Regions from separate parts of the Rheinheimera sp. NSM genome, predicted to be linked through region 2. Evidence: riboswitches for the same ligand, from Rfam matches in the RefSeq annotation. Region 2 holds a riboswitch; the other holds the start of a gene.
The links. A riboswitch is a leader RNA that binds a small molecule or an ion and turns the genes downstream of it on or off. The one in region 2 is predicted to bind thiamine pyrophosphate.
Positions count from the first base shown of each region.

Region 1 (6,581 bases), on a different contig from region 2:
GTTGGCGTAACCCCATTCGTTATCATACCAGGCATAAATTTTTACCTGGGTGGCGTTAATCACCATGGTGGATAAGGCATCAATAATGCTTGAGCGCGGATCGGTTTTATAATCTACCGACACCAAAGGCCGTGTTTCATAGCCAAGAATATCTTTTAACTCCCCCTCTGCGGCAGCTTTAAGCAAGGCATTGACTTCTTCTGCGGTGGTGGCACGTTCTACTTCAAATACGCAGTCGGTTAAGGAGGCATTGGCCAGCGGTACCCGCACAGCATGACCGTTTAAGCGGCCTTTTAACTCGGGGAAAATTTCGGTAATGGCGGTAGCCGAACCGGTGGTAGTGGGAATTAAACTGCTGCCGCAAGCACGGGCGCGGCGTAAGTCTTTGTGCGGTGTGTCCAGAATGCTCTGGGTATTGGTTAAATCATGGATAGTGGTAATGCTGCCATGCTTAATGCCCAGTTGTTCGTGGATGACTTTTACCACCGGTGCCAGGCAGTTAGTGGTGCAACTGGCGGCGGTAACAATGCGGTGCAGCTCTTTGTTATACAACTGCTGGTTTACACCCATCACCACGTTTAATACGCCAGGCTCTTTTACCGGCGCACTAACCACCACCCGTTTTACACCCTGTGCTAAGTACGCATTTAACACTTCTGTGCTTTTCATCTTGCCGGAGGCTTCAATGACCACATCGCAGTGTGACCAGTCAGTATCACTAATGGCTTTGTTTTGGCTTACGGCGATGGTTTTGCCGTTAATGACGATGTTATTGCCATTGGCTGCGGCATTGTGGCGCCAGATACCGTGTACCGAGTCAAAGTTCAGCAGATGGGCGAAGGTGGCGGCATCGGCGGCCGGGTCGTTAATCTGCACAAACTCAAATTCCGGCCAGTCAAACGCCGCGCGCAGTGCCAACCGGCCAATACGGCCAAAACCATTGATGCCTACTTTAATTGTCATTTAGCTATTCCTTAGTCTCAGTTACACAGCGCGGCGCGTTGCGGCCGGTCGCCCATTTGTTCAAGTTTGTCCAGGTTAGTGGCAATAAGGTCGCTGTTATTGCTTGCGGTAAGCCGAAGCACTTCTAATGCCCAGGCCGGTAGGTTATCGGCCAGGCGGTAAAATACCCACTGGCCGTGGCGGCGGTCCTGTAAGATGGCCGCTTTGCGCAATTGCGCCAAATGGCGTGAAATCTTCGGCTGGGTTTCATCCAGCGCTGCGGTTAGCTCGCAAACACACAGCTCCTGTTGCTGCTGAATAAGCAACAGGGTTTTTAACCGCGTATCATCGGCCAGGGCTTTATAAAAGCTTAATGCATCGCTTAGGCGCTCTGCTTTAGCGCGGTATTTTTGGCTAAACAGTAAGAAGTATTTAATCCGCTCGCTCAGCTCGTTTAGCACCACGTCAAAGGCTTTAGTGCCCGCCTTCGGTTTAGGGTCGGCAAAATCCCACGCCAGAATTTGCGCTGCTTTTACCCGGGTTACACAACTTTGATGGGCTTTGTCACAGAGCGTAATGGCATAGTCGAAGTTATGCTCATTTAAGCCGGACAGGTCTTTGCTATGCAGGTTTTCTGCGGAAATATTTCGTGCAGCCAATACTGTAAATACCCGTGGGTCTACCGGCTCGGGTGCAGTGCCGGCACTGTAAACGTCAAACTCTGCTCCGGCCATTTGGCGGAACAGTGCTTCTGCCAACTGTGAGCGGGCAGAGTTACCGGTACAGATAAACAGCAGTGATTTTTTCTGCATTTTGCATATCCTTAATTCTAGATATGTGAAATATCATATATACATATTAAGTTATGTCAATATTGACTGGTACGATGTCATGTAAGTGTCATAAGACCATTTTACACTGCGCCCGACTTTAAGCCGTATGCCAGGGGGCAGTGATGTTGTCTAAGTTGAAAATTTCCGGCAGGGTAATGTTATTGGGTGTATTACCTTTGGTGATGCTGTTGTTGGTAATTATCGCCGCGTTTTGGTCGGCGCAACAAAAAGACAAGCTGTTTAATCAGTTGTACGACAATCATCTGGCGATTTTGTCTGACGTTATGGCGGTGCAGCAAATTCTGCAACAAACAGCACTGCAGGACATCCGTAAATACCGCACCGGCTGGGCCTCTGCTGAAGCGACCGAGCAGGTGATTAAGCAACATCTGGCTTTGGCAGAACAGCATTGGCAAGGTTTTGTGCAAAGCCGGCCGCTGCAGACTGACCCTGAGTTTTATGCCGGCCTGGATCAGGCATTTGCAGCGGCTATTAAACATTATCAAGAATGGATTAGCTATGCCGGCAGTGATGCGCTGCTGGTGCGTATCCTCAATGAATCTACTGTTAACAGTGAAATTGAGCTACGTATAACCGGGTTAACCGCGCTGACTGAAGCTTTTATTCAGCAGCAAATTGCAGCTGCGGCTAACGTAAGAGACTCGGCGGAGCGCTTTACCGCACAGTTAATCCGGGCTTATATCATCGGTGGCAGCCTGTTGCTGTTGCTGATCTGCAGTTTAATATGGGCGGTACAGCGCTCTGTATGCCGGCCGTTGTGGGCACTGCGCGATATACTCAAACAGGTTCAGCAAAGCTCAGACTTAAGTTTAAGAGCCAGTGATTCGGGAACCGATGAGGTTGCCGAAGCAGCACAGGCATTAAATCAAATGATTAGCCATTTTGAGCAGTTGGTGGCGAAGCTGGGTAATAGCTCGACGGTACTGGGTGAGCAGGCGGCATTAGTATTTCAAAGCAGTGATGATGTTAGCCAGAGTGCGGTGCGTCAGGCCGGTCAGGCCAATCAATTGGCCACTGCCGTTGAGCAACTGAGTGTGAGTGTGCAAGATGTTGCCGATAATGCGAAAGGCGCTGCTGATGCTGCGCAACAAGCAAAGTCGCTGTGTGCTTCAGGACGTGGTGTTGCCACTGCAAGTGCTGCAGGGATAACTGCGCTGGCGCAACAGCTTGAGCATAGTGCTCAGGTAGTGCGACAGCTGCAGCAAGAGTCCGGTCAGATTTCCGGAGTACTGGATGTGATCCGTAAAATTTCAGAACAAACTAATTTACTGGCCTTGAACGCTGCCATCGAAGCTGCACGTGCCGGTGAAGCCGGGCGCGGGTTTTCGGTAGTGGCAGATGAAGTACGCACCTTATCGGCCAATACCCAACATGCGACAGAGTCGATTAACAAGATGATAAGCCAGTTGCAACAGCAAGCTGCCAGTGCTGTAGAGGCTATGCAACAGGCGCATAAGGATGCCGACAGTAACATGCAACTGGCGCAAGATGCCGGGGCGCGTTTTACCGAGCTTGCCGGTGCGGTGGAAAGCATCGCAGATGCCAATTTAACCATTTGCACTGCCACAGAGCAGCAGCAGGTAGTTTCAACCAATATCGCGCATAATATTCACCTGCTAAATGGTGATATTGTGCAACTTAGTGACGGCGCAGCCCGTGCTGCCGGCGCCAGTGAGCAATTAAACCAACTGGCGATGCAACTAACCGATGACTGGCAGGTGTTTAATACTGCAGGTGGCCGGGTTTAAGTCGCACCACAAGCACGGTAAAGCGCCATCATTTGGCTGCCGGTTTGCATCAGGCTTAGCAACACGCTGGCAAGATAAATTAACCCCAGGCTTAGCAGCGCAGAAAACACAATTTTGCTGCTGCTCAGCTGCTGCTGTTTGCCATAGGCAAACCAGGCAACAAACAACCAACAGATCAGCACCAGCAGTACCATAGCTTGTAAACCCAGCCCCAACAAAAACAATGGCCGTTCTGTCGCCTGTTGATATATCGTCTGTGCCTGCTGCAGTTGTTGCTGCAGCGCGTCGCTTGCTGCCTCGTCGGCGACTAACTCACCGGTAGCACCGGTATTACACAACAACTGCGCTGTCATAGGCTGCAAGGCCTGAGCGCTTTGCTCCAGTTGGATCCAGCTTTTGGCAACAACCGGATCTATCATGCCGATATTGGTCAGCGCATTGGCAAATACCAGCAGTACCAGCGTAGCACCGCAAAAAAAAGCAAACAGGCGGAAAAAGGCAAAGAAGCTACTGGTAACGCCGACTATTCTCAAACAACCAAAGGCGATAGCGGCGGCAAAAAACAACAGAAATAAATCAAATAGCGCACTGCTGGCCAGATGCGTAAAAGCCGCATCGTCGCCGGGTAAGGTTACCGGATTTACCGCTTCAGGCAATAACTGACTGATAAACAACGCAATAAGAAACGACAGTATTAAAAATTCGACGCCTTTGCTGATCTCATCGGGCTGCTCAGCAATAGCCAGTTGCTGTTGAATAAAGCGCTTGGGACGGAATAAACACTGGCTGAAGTGGGTAAAAAACAGCGGGATTTCAGCAATAACGCGCTCGATATAGCTTTTCATAGTTTGTCCTTGTCAGCGGCTGATACGCGGATACAGCATGACTCCGTAACAACTATAGGCGTTTAGCCGTCCTTTGCACATTGCATGCGCAAATAAAAGGCTTTACACTTGCCGCGCAACCAAGGGGTGCAATAGCTGAGATGCCGTAAGGCGAACCCTTAGAACCTGATCCGGATTATACCGGCGGAGGGATGGTGCTAACTCCTCAAGCTGGTGTGATCTCTGAAGTTTTGGAGATTCATACAACAATGCGTTTTATACCCTCGTTACTTACTCTGGCTGTGTGCAGCAGTTTTTCTATTCAGGCCAATGAAGCTGAAGCTTTTATTGAGCGTATTCGCGTGCAGGGCGATTTCCGGCAGCAATCGGTACAACAGGTTGCCGGCAGTATTGCTATTGTTGGCGAGCAGGATGTTAAACGTACCTCAGCGCAGCATCTGGATGATTTGCTCAGCCAGTTTGCCAATGTGAATTTCAGTGCCGGCGCCTCGCGCGGCCGCTATATTCAGATGCGCGGCATTGGTGAGCGCAGCGAGTTTGTTGATACCATTAACCCGTCGGTCGGTATTTTAATTGATGGTATTGATTACTCCGGCTTGGGCATCAGCGGTATCAGTGATTTAGCGCAACTGGAAGTGTTTCGTGGCCCGGAAGCCAGCCGCTTTGGCGCCAATGCGTTAGCCGGTATGTTAAACCTGACCAGCAAAGGCCCTACAGCCACGCCGGAAGGCAAACTCAGTGCCACCCTGGCTAACTATGACAGCCGCCAGTTGGCCGCGCAGTTTAGTAACAGCATTAATCAGCAACTGGGCTACAGCCTGTCGCTGGAGCAGCAAAACTCTGATGGCTTTATCGACAATGCCTTTTTAAACCGTGACGACACCAACAATATCGATGAATTTACCGGCCGGTTTAAGCTGCGTTATCAGCCAATGGATACGCTGGCACTGCAGCTGGTTACACATTTTGTCGACCAGGATAACGGCTATGACGCCTTCTCACTGGACCGTAACCGCACCACCTTATCTGATCAGCCCGGCCAAGATCAGATCCGCAGTAAAGCAATAGCATTGCAGGCGGATTACAGCGCGTTGCGCTTTGCTACGTTGCAGGCGCAGCTTAGCTGGTTAACCGCCGACAGTGATTACGGCTTTGATGAAGACTGGAGCTATGTTGGTATTCACCCGGATGAATATTCCACCACCGACCGTTACTTGCGCACGCGCGATCAACTAACGCTGGACTACCGTTTTATCTCCACGCCTGAAGGCAAGCTGGGCAACAGCGACTGGGTATTTGGCCTGTATGCAGCCAATAAAAGCTTTGATTTAACCCGGCAGTTTTGGAACTGGGATTTATGGCAGGCCGACAGCTTTGTCAGCAGCTTAAGCCGTAGTAATGCTGCGCTGTACGGCGAGCTGACCACGCCCTTTAGTGCCGGTTGGAGTTTGGTGTCGGGCCTGCGCTTAGAGCGTTATGACGATGACTACAGCGACAGCAGCGGCAACGCCATTAAAAACCACGATACTATGTGGGGTGCCAAATTAAGCCTGAATTATCAGGTAAACCCACAGGCATTGGTGTATCTGCTGGCATCCCGTGGCTATAAAGCCGGTGGTGTAAACGGCGATGCCCTGGCCAAAGCTGCCGATGACAATTTAAGTGAGTTAAACAGCAAAGCCAGTTTTAAACCGGAAACTTTGTATAACGCCGAATTTGGCGTGAAGGGCAGTGCGCTGGACCAAAGCATTACCGCACGGGTGGCGGCATTTTATATGTGGCGCGACGATATGCAGGTAAAAGGCTGGCTGAACCCGGATAGCGGCCCGCAATTTGCCGGCTTTATCGACAATGCCGGCAGTGGCCGCAACTACGGTATTGAAATGGAAAACCGCCTGCAGTTACATCCGCAGCTGGCGCTGTTTTTATCTGCCAGCTGGCTGAAAACCAAACTGGGTAACTATATTACGCTGGATGAAGAAAACTTCAGTGGGCGTGAGCAGGCGCAGGCGCCGCGTTTTTCGTACAGTGTCGCCACCGATTGGTATATCACGGAAGCGCTGACCTTTAACCTGAGCCTGCAAGGCAAAGACGCGTTCTTTTACTCCGACGGCCACAATGCCCGTTCATCACGCTATGAGCTGTTGGGTGCACGGTTAAGTTATCAGCTGGCCAATTGGGAGCTGGCGCTA
Region 1 is NZ_JBQTCI010000004.1:450,197-456,777, reverse strand. It holds gene ACTZWV_RS14325 (ArsJ-associated glyceraldehyde-3-phosphate dehydrogenase) at 1-963, opposite strand, end outside; gene ACTZWV_RS14320 (metalloregulator ArsR/SmtB family transcription factor) at 981-1,754, opposite strand; gene ACTZWV_RS14315 (methyl-accepting chemotaxis protein) at 1,898-3,544, shown strand; gene ACTZWV_RS14310 (hypothetical protein) at 3,541-4,389, opposite strand; TPP riboswitch at 4,502-4,598, shown strand; gene ACTZWV_RS14305 (TonB-dependent receptor) at 4,638-6,581, shown strand, end outside.
Region 1: another riboswitch for thiamine pyrophosphate. It lies ahead of ACTZWV_RS14305 (TonB-dependent receptor); the one in region 2 lies ahead of thiC (phosphomethylpyrimidine synthase ThiC).

Region 2 (6,581 bases):
GCCGCAACTGGATCACGTCCAGCCCCAGCGGCAGTAAGCGTTTCAGCCACTGAACACTATCGACAACCGGATACAGGCCAATAGGCGCGCCCATTGGTGCGAAGCTGAGGTTGTGCGGCAGGTTATGCTGTTGTTGTAATTGCGGGAAGTAATGATACTGCTGCGGCCAGCCGCTATGTTGCAGGCTGCCGGCGCCTTTACCGGTAGCGTAGCCGCGGCTTAATGCTTGCTGCAGATAAGCCCGGCCGACAATAATACTGTCGCTAAGCGGGTAATCGTGGGCGCAAGCTGCGGTGACGGCACTGGATAGCACGCAACCGGTACCATGGTTATGTGTGGTGCTGAGCCTGGGTTGATGTAACGTATAGCCGGTATTTTTGCCAAAAAAGCTGTCGGTAACAGTGGTGCCGCTAGTGCTGTGGCCGCCTTTGACCAACACGGCCGCTGCGCCCCATTGCTGTAACTGCGCCGCCTGGCTGGCAACCGACGCGGTTGCCTTGTCGCTGAGCAGTGCCAGCTCCGGCAGGTTAGGTGTAATCAGGTCGAGCAGCGGCAACAGTTGCTGCCGCCAGATACTCAGCGTACTTTGGCGGATAAAGTTATAACCGCTGCTGCTGCTTAATACCGGGTCTGCAATGACGCTAAAGCCATACTCAGTCTTATGTTTGGCCAGCCACAATGCCAGTTGTTGCAATAACGCTGCGTCGGGAATCAGGCCTATTTTAATGGCTTTCGGTGGCATATCCTGCAGCAGGCAATTTAATTGAGTGATAAACAGCGCCGGACTGACCGTTTCATAGCCCACCACTTCTGTGCTGTTTTGTGCTGTTATTGCCGCAATCACACTGCAGCCGTGGCAACCCAGAGCAGCAAAAGTATGCAAATCTGCCTGAATACCGGCGCCGCCGCCACTGTCTGAGCTGGCAATAGTCCAGACGATGGGTTTAGGGAGTGGCTCATGCATCGCTCGCCGCCTCTTCTTGTTGAATTTGCTGATTAAGCCGCATCGAGCAAAACTTGGGGCCGCACATGGAGCAGAATGGCTCGGCATCGGCGCCTTCATGGCTTAACGTTTCATCGTGATAGGCTTTAGCGGTAAACGGGTCCAGTGCCAGGTTGTACTGATCCTGCCAGCGAAACTCGTAGCGGGCTTTAGACAACGCATTGTCTCTTTGTTGCGCTGCCGGATGGCCCTTGGCCAGATCTGCGGCATGGGCAGCAATTTTGTATGCAATAAGGCCTTGTTTTACATCTTCTTTATTTGGCAGGCCTAAATGCTCTTTCGGGGTGACATAGCACAACATGGCACAGCCAAACCAACCAATCATTGCAGCACCGATACCGGAGGTAATATGATCATACCCAGGTGCAATATCTGTGGTGAGGGGGCCTAAGGTATAAAACGGTGCTTCATGGCAGTGTTTTAGCTGTTCAGTCATATTTTCCTGAATCAGTTGCATTGGCACGTGCCCCGGGCCTTCAATCATTACCTGGACGTCATAACGCCAGGCAATTTTAGTCAGCTCACCTAAGGTACGCAGCTCGGCAAATTGGGCGGCGTCATTGGCATCAGCAATGCTACCGGGGCGCAGGCCGTCACCCAGGGAGAGTGAAATATCGTAGGCAGCACAGAGCTGACAAATCTGTTCAAAATGCTGATATAAAAAGCTTTCCTGGTTATATAGCCTGGTCCACTGCGCCATAATAGCGCCGCCGCGTGAGACGATACCGGTAACGCGGTTAGCGGTTAAGGCAACATAATCTTTGAGCACGCCGGCATGAATAGTAAAGTAATCGACACCTTGTTCGGCTTGCTCTACCAGGGTGTCGTAAAACACCTGCCAGTTCAGTTGGCTGACATCACCTTTCACTTTTTCCAGCGCCTGATAAATCGGTACTGTACCAATCGGCACCGGGCTGTTGCGTAAGATCCAATCCCTTGTTTGATGAATACGCCGGCCGGTGGATAAATCCATCACGGTATCAGCGCCCCAACGGGTGGCCCACACCAGCTTTTCTACTTCCTCTTCAATACTGGAGCTGACCGAAGAGTTGCCGATATTGGCATTCACTTTTACTTTAAAGTTACGGCCGATAATCATCGGCTCCGCTTCAGGGTGGTTAATGTTGGCCGGAATAATGGCGCGGCCGGCGGCGACTTCCCGGCGCACAAACTCCGCAGTGATTTGTTTGGGTATAGCAGCACCAAAGCTTTCGCCCTGATGGCTTCTGACGCCATCGGTATTGGCCGCCATATTTTCCCTCAGCGCAATAAAATGCATCTCCGGCGTAATAATACCGGCCCGGGCATAATGTAATTGGGTTACCGTTTTACCGGCTTTGGCTCGTAGCGGCTGATGTTCAAACTCAGTAATTTGTTCATCCAGGGCAATATCTGCAAAGGGCGGTAATGGTGAAGGCGCAACATCGGTGCGTGCGGTAATCCAGTTAAGGCGTAATTTCGGCAGGCCTTTGAGCACATCTAATTGCTGTGTCGGGTCACCATAAGGGCCCGAGGTGTCATACACCGCTAAACAAGGATTAGGCTGCTCACTGCCATCGGCTAAGCGGCTGGGACTAAGATGAATATCCCGCACCGGGACTTGCACGCCGCTGTGTTCGCACAGCAGATAACGGCGGCTGGAACCCGGAAAAGTTTCACCCTGCAGCGCCTGAATATAAGCGCGGGCATGGGCACGTAAATCACGTTTGGATAAAGTTGATACAGACATAGCAAACTCCGGTTAACAAGTTGAGGTTGCTTGTCCGGAGTGGGGGCAGGTTATAACAAGCAGCCAAACTGTTGGGCGGATTTTCGCTGTGTTAAATACTGTATTTCCCCTTGTTTCCCTTCGCAGGTATTAGCCTGATCAGGTTCAACGGATCCCGTTTTCACGGTCTCAGCCCGCTGTAAACAGCTGGGCACTCCGACAAGTAGTGGCCGAGTATAAAGACAAGCTGAGCAAATTGGAAGGCCACATGTATTGCTGAACTTGCTTGCTAGTCGGAGTTGTCAGCCGGCATGAAGTATCTTATTGTGAAACGGATTGTTACTGCTAACAGTTGAAAGATAACAAAAAAGGACTTCACTATGAGAGATGTACTGTTTTTTGATTCAATGCTGACACCGAAGATAATTACTTTTGTTTATTGGTTGCTGTTGTTTGGTGTGTTAGTCAGTGGTCTGGGCGCTATGTTTACCGCTTATGGCAGCTTTTGGCAGGGTTTAGGTATTTTAGTGTTTGGTAGTATTGGTGTGCGGATTTGGTGCGAATTATTGATCGTGCTATTTAAAATCCATGAGAATTTAAAAAAGCTGGCAGAAAAAGAGTAAAGGTAAACACCGGCACAGGCCGGTGTTTTTTGTTACAGGCTTTGCACGTATAGATATAACGATTTAAGTATTTTCAGTTTCTGCTCGTCGCTGGCATGTTCATGTGCCAGATTTTCCAACACCAGACTAAAATCTTCCATCGTCAGATTCGGGTCATCCACGCCATGCATTAATTTATCGGTGCGGTAGCGCTGCCATTTTTGCTGTTCGCTGTGGCTCAGGCTGGCCGGGTAGTTACGGGCGCGAAATAAAAACAGCAGGCTGTTTAAACGCTCATCGGCAAATACCGGGGCGTTAACGGCCAGCTGCTCCGGCGGCAACTGATGCAGTTGCTGCATTTTTTGCTTATCGCCATCGCTGATAAAACCGCTATATAACTGATAATCCGGGTTGGTTTCGGCCGGGAACTCATTTAATTGCTGATACAACTCTATGGCTTTAGCCTGGGTGGCGCGATGTTGGCGCAAAAAGTCTAAATGCTTAAGACACTCTGCGCGGTCGATGCCAAAGGCGGCTGCGCGCTCTTCAGTCAGGGTCTTGGCCGGCGCCAGCACCGGACATTTATTCAAATGAATAAGCTTTAAGCCGAGGCGCTGCTCACCGTCTGCCAAATCCGCGGTTTTGGTATACAGTTTTTGCTGCAAGCTGGCAATATCGTCTTCCAGCAGCGGTGTTGGATCTGCCTGCAGATTGTAGCAAATCACGGCATTTTTATTGGTAGGATGAAACGCCAGCGGCACTATCCAACTGACACAGCCCTGGGTAGCGGGAAACTTAGACGATACATGTACCAGCGGCGTCATACCCGCGACATCAATCAACTCGGCAACTTTGGCTTTTTTGCGCAGCTCAAACAAATAACCAAACAGCTTAGGCTGCTTTTGTTTTATCAGTTTTGCCATAGCAATGGTGGCGTACACATCGGATAACGCATCGTGGGCATTTTCATGTGCCAGACCATTGGCGCGTGTTAACTCTTCCAGCTTAAAGCTTGGGCTGCCATCCTCGCGTACCGGCCAGGTTATACCGTCGGGGCGCAGCGCATAGCAGGCACGCACCATATCAATAAGATCCCAGCGGCTATTGCCGTTTTGCCATTCGCGGCCATAGGGTTCATAAAAATTGCGGTACAGGCTGTAACGGGTTACTTCGTCGTCAAAGCGCAGGTTGTTATAGCCCAGTACACAGGTATTGGGCGTGCTGAAACGTTGCAGAATTCGCTGCATAAACTCAGTTTCTGCCAGGCCTTTTTTATTACACAGTTGCGGCGTCAGGCCGGTTATTAATGCCGCTTGCGGATGGGGCAGGTAATCGTTTGCCAGTTGGCAGTACCATACATCCGGTTCAGCAATAATATTCAGCTCAAGATCGGTACGGATGCCGGCAAACTGAGCGGGTCGGTCACGCTTGGGATCGGCACCCCAGGTTTCGTAGTCGTGGAAATAGAACGTAGGCTGTTGGTTCAATTTTTATGTCCTGCGTTGTCGAGTGTAAAATTCATTCTGGCTAAAGACAAAACCATGCTTAGTTAGCGTAGTGTAACAGCTGGGGGGCAATGTCGTCGATGCGGCCAATACGCAGCATAAAAAGAATGCTATTGCCAGAGAGGTGCCACGCATACGGGAAAGCTAAAAATAGCCTATTTTGTACCGCACTACTTTCGCCGTACCATAGTAACCAGACTGGCAGAGCAGGGGGTAGCACCACATGTAACCGGTATGATTGGATGGAAGAACAACTTCAAGGATATGATTTGTGGTATAGATTGATATTACAATCGTTAGCAAGTAAACATTGAGGATGAAACATGCTCCAAATAAACACAGGGAAACTTTTTGCTAATGGTGTTGGAAGAACAAATGATCTTAGAGGCGTGCTGTATTCAAACCTTAAACTTGCCTTCTGTGACGACATAATAACAGCCGCTGGTACGTTACGAACTACCCAAGGGCGGAATAGCAACGCTATAGTTTATGAATTGGAAGAGAAAATCGAGGAAAGCATTGTTGGCCCTGGAGTTTTGCTTTCCCATTGTGTAGATCCATTTCTGCAAGACTTTGCGGCTGTCGCGTCCTTCGGACTCAATATCCTTATGTCACCAAATTCTAACTTGGTTACACGGCTAACCAGTGGGGAACTAGGCTTATCCTCATATGATACGCCAGATAAGTTTTTAAGACGTTGTTTTGATAAACAGATCTACATTAAAGATGATGAAGTAAATTCATTTACTAATTTTGTCAACCAATTGCTTGGGCTAGAGCGAAAACGATTTTTGAGTGTTATGAGAGCCATTCGAACTTATGTGTCTGGCGTACAACGAATTCCTGATGATTTGAGCCTCGCTTATACCTTAATGGTTACGGCCGTTGAGTCACTTGCTCAGGACTTTGATGGATACGAGTCGACATGGGATGATGTGCATGAAAGGAAGCGTAAACCATTAGACAAAATACTTGAAAATATAGGTGAGTGCTACGCTAAAAAATTTAGAGAAGCCATTCTTTCTGTTGAACATATTTCGATAGGCCGGAGATATTGCGCATTTGTATTAGAGCATATAGATGGCAGCTTTTTCAGGTCTGAGGAGGCTCTTCAACCCAATACCGTATCTAAATTTGAGTTAGATGAGGCATTAAAGCAGGCTTATACGATCAGATCAAAATATGTTCATAATTTAAGAGTGCTGCCTGATGAACTAAGCTTACCTTTCAACCATCGTGAAGTAGCTTATGTAGATCGCAGACCGACCTTGACGCTACAAAGAATATCTAGGCTATCAAGACATGTAATAAAAAAATTTGTTGAGAAAAGCTCGAAGGTGGAGCGTGAAATATACAATTATACCCGTGAGGAAGCTGGTGTAGTCGTAGTGCCATTAGCCCCACAATACTGGTGCAAGCACACTGAGGGATGCTAAAGATGTTCCTAGGCGTTTAGAAGGATTTTTGCAACAACTGGTCTCTGTTATGAGCGATAACAAAAATCATGAACTGACAGATATAAGACCTGTGTTGCTGGATATAGAAAGAATAATAGATCAGTCTCCCAAGCAGTATAAGCCCTCAATGCTGTTGTTACATGGTTTGTTTAATTACATTATAACACCTGAACAGAAAACCAAAGGCTGCGTCGAATTCTGCGAAAAATACGAAGGCATACTGATTGGTGATACCCCAGAGCAGTTGATCGGGCTTACAATAATAGGGAAAACTAATATTTGGTCAATTGATGATCATCGTGCTTT
Region 2 is NZ_JBQTCI010000002.1:766,034-772,614, reverse strand. It holds gene thiE (thiamine phosphate synthase) at 1-964, opposite strand, end outside; partial or broken gene thiC (phosphomethylpyrimidine synthase ThiC) at 981-2,732, opposite strand; TPP riboswitch at 2,830-2,940, opposite strand; gene ACTZWV_RS09310 (DUF4282 domain-containing protein) at 3,092-3,334, shown strand; gene sbcB (exodeoxyribonuclease I) at 3,367-4,800, opposite strand; gene ACTZWV_RS09300 (hypothetical protein) at 5,142-6,254, shown strand; gene ACTZWV_RS09295 (hypothetical protein) at 6,304-6,581, shown strand, end outside.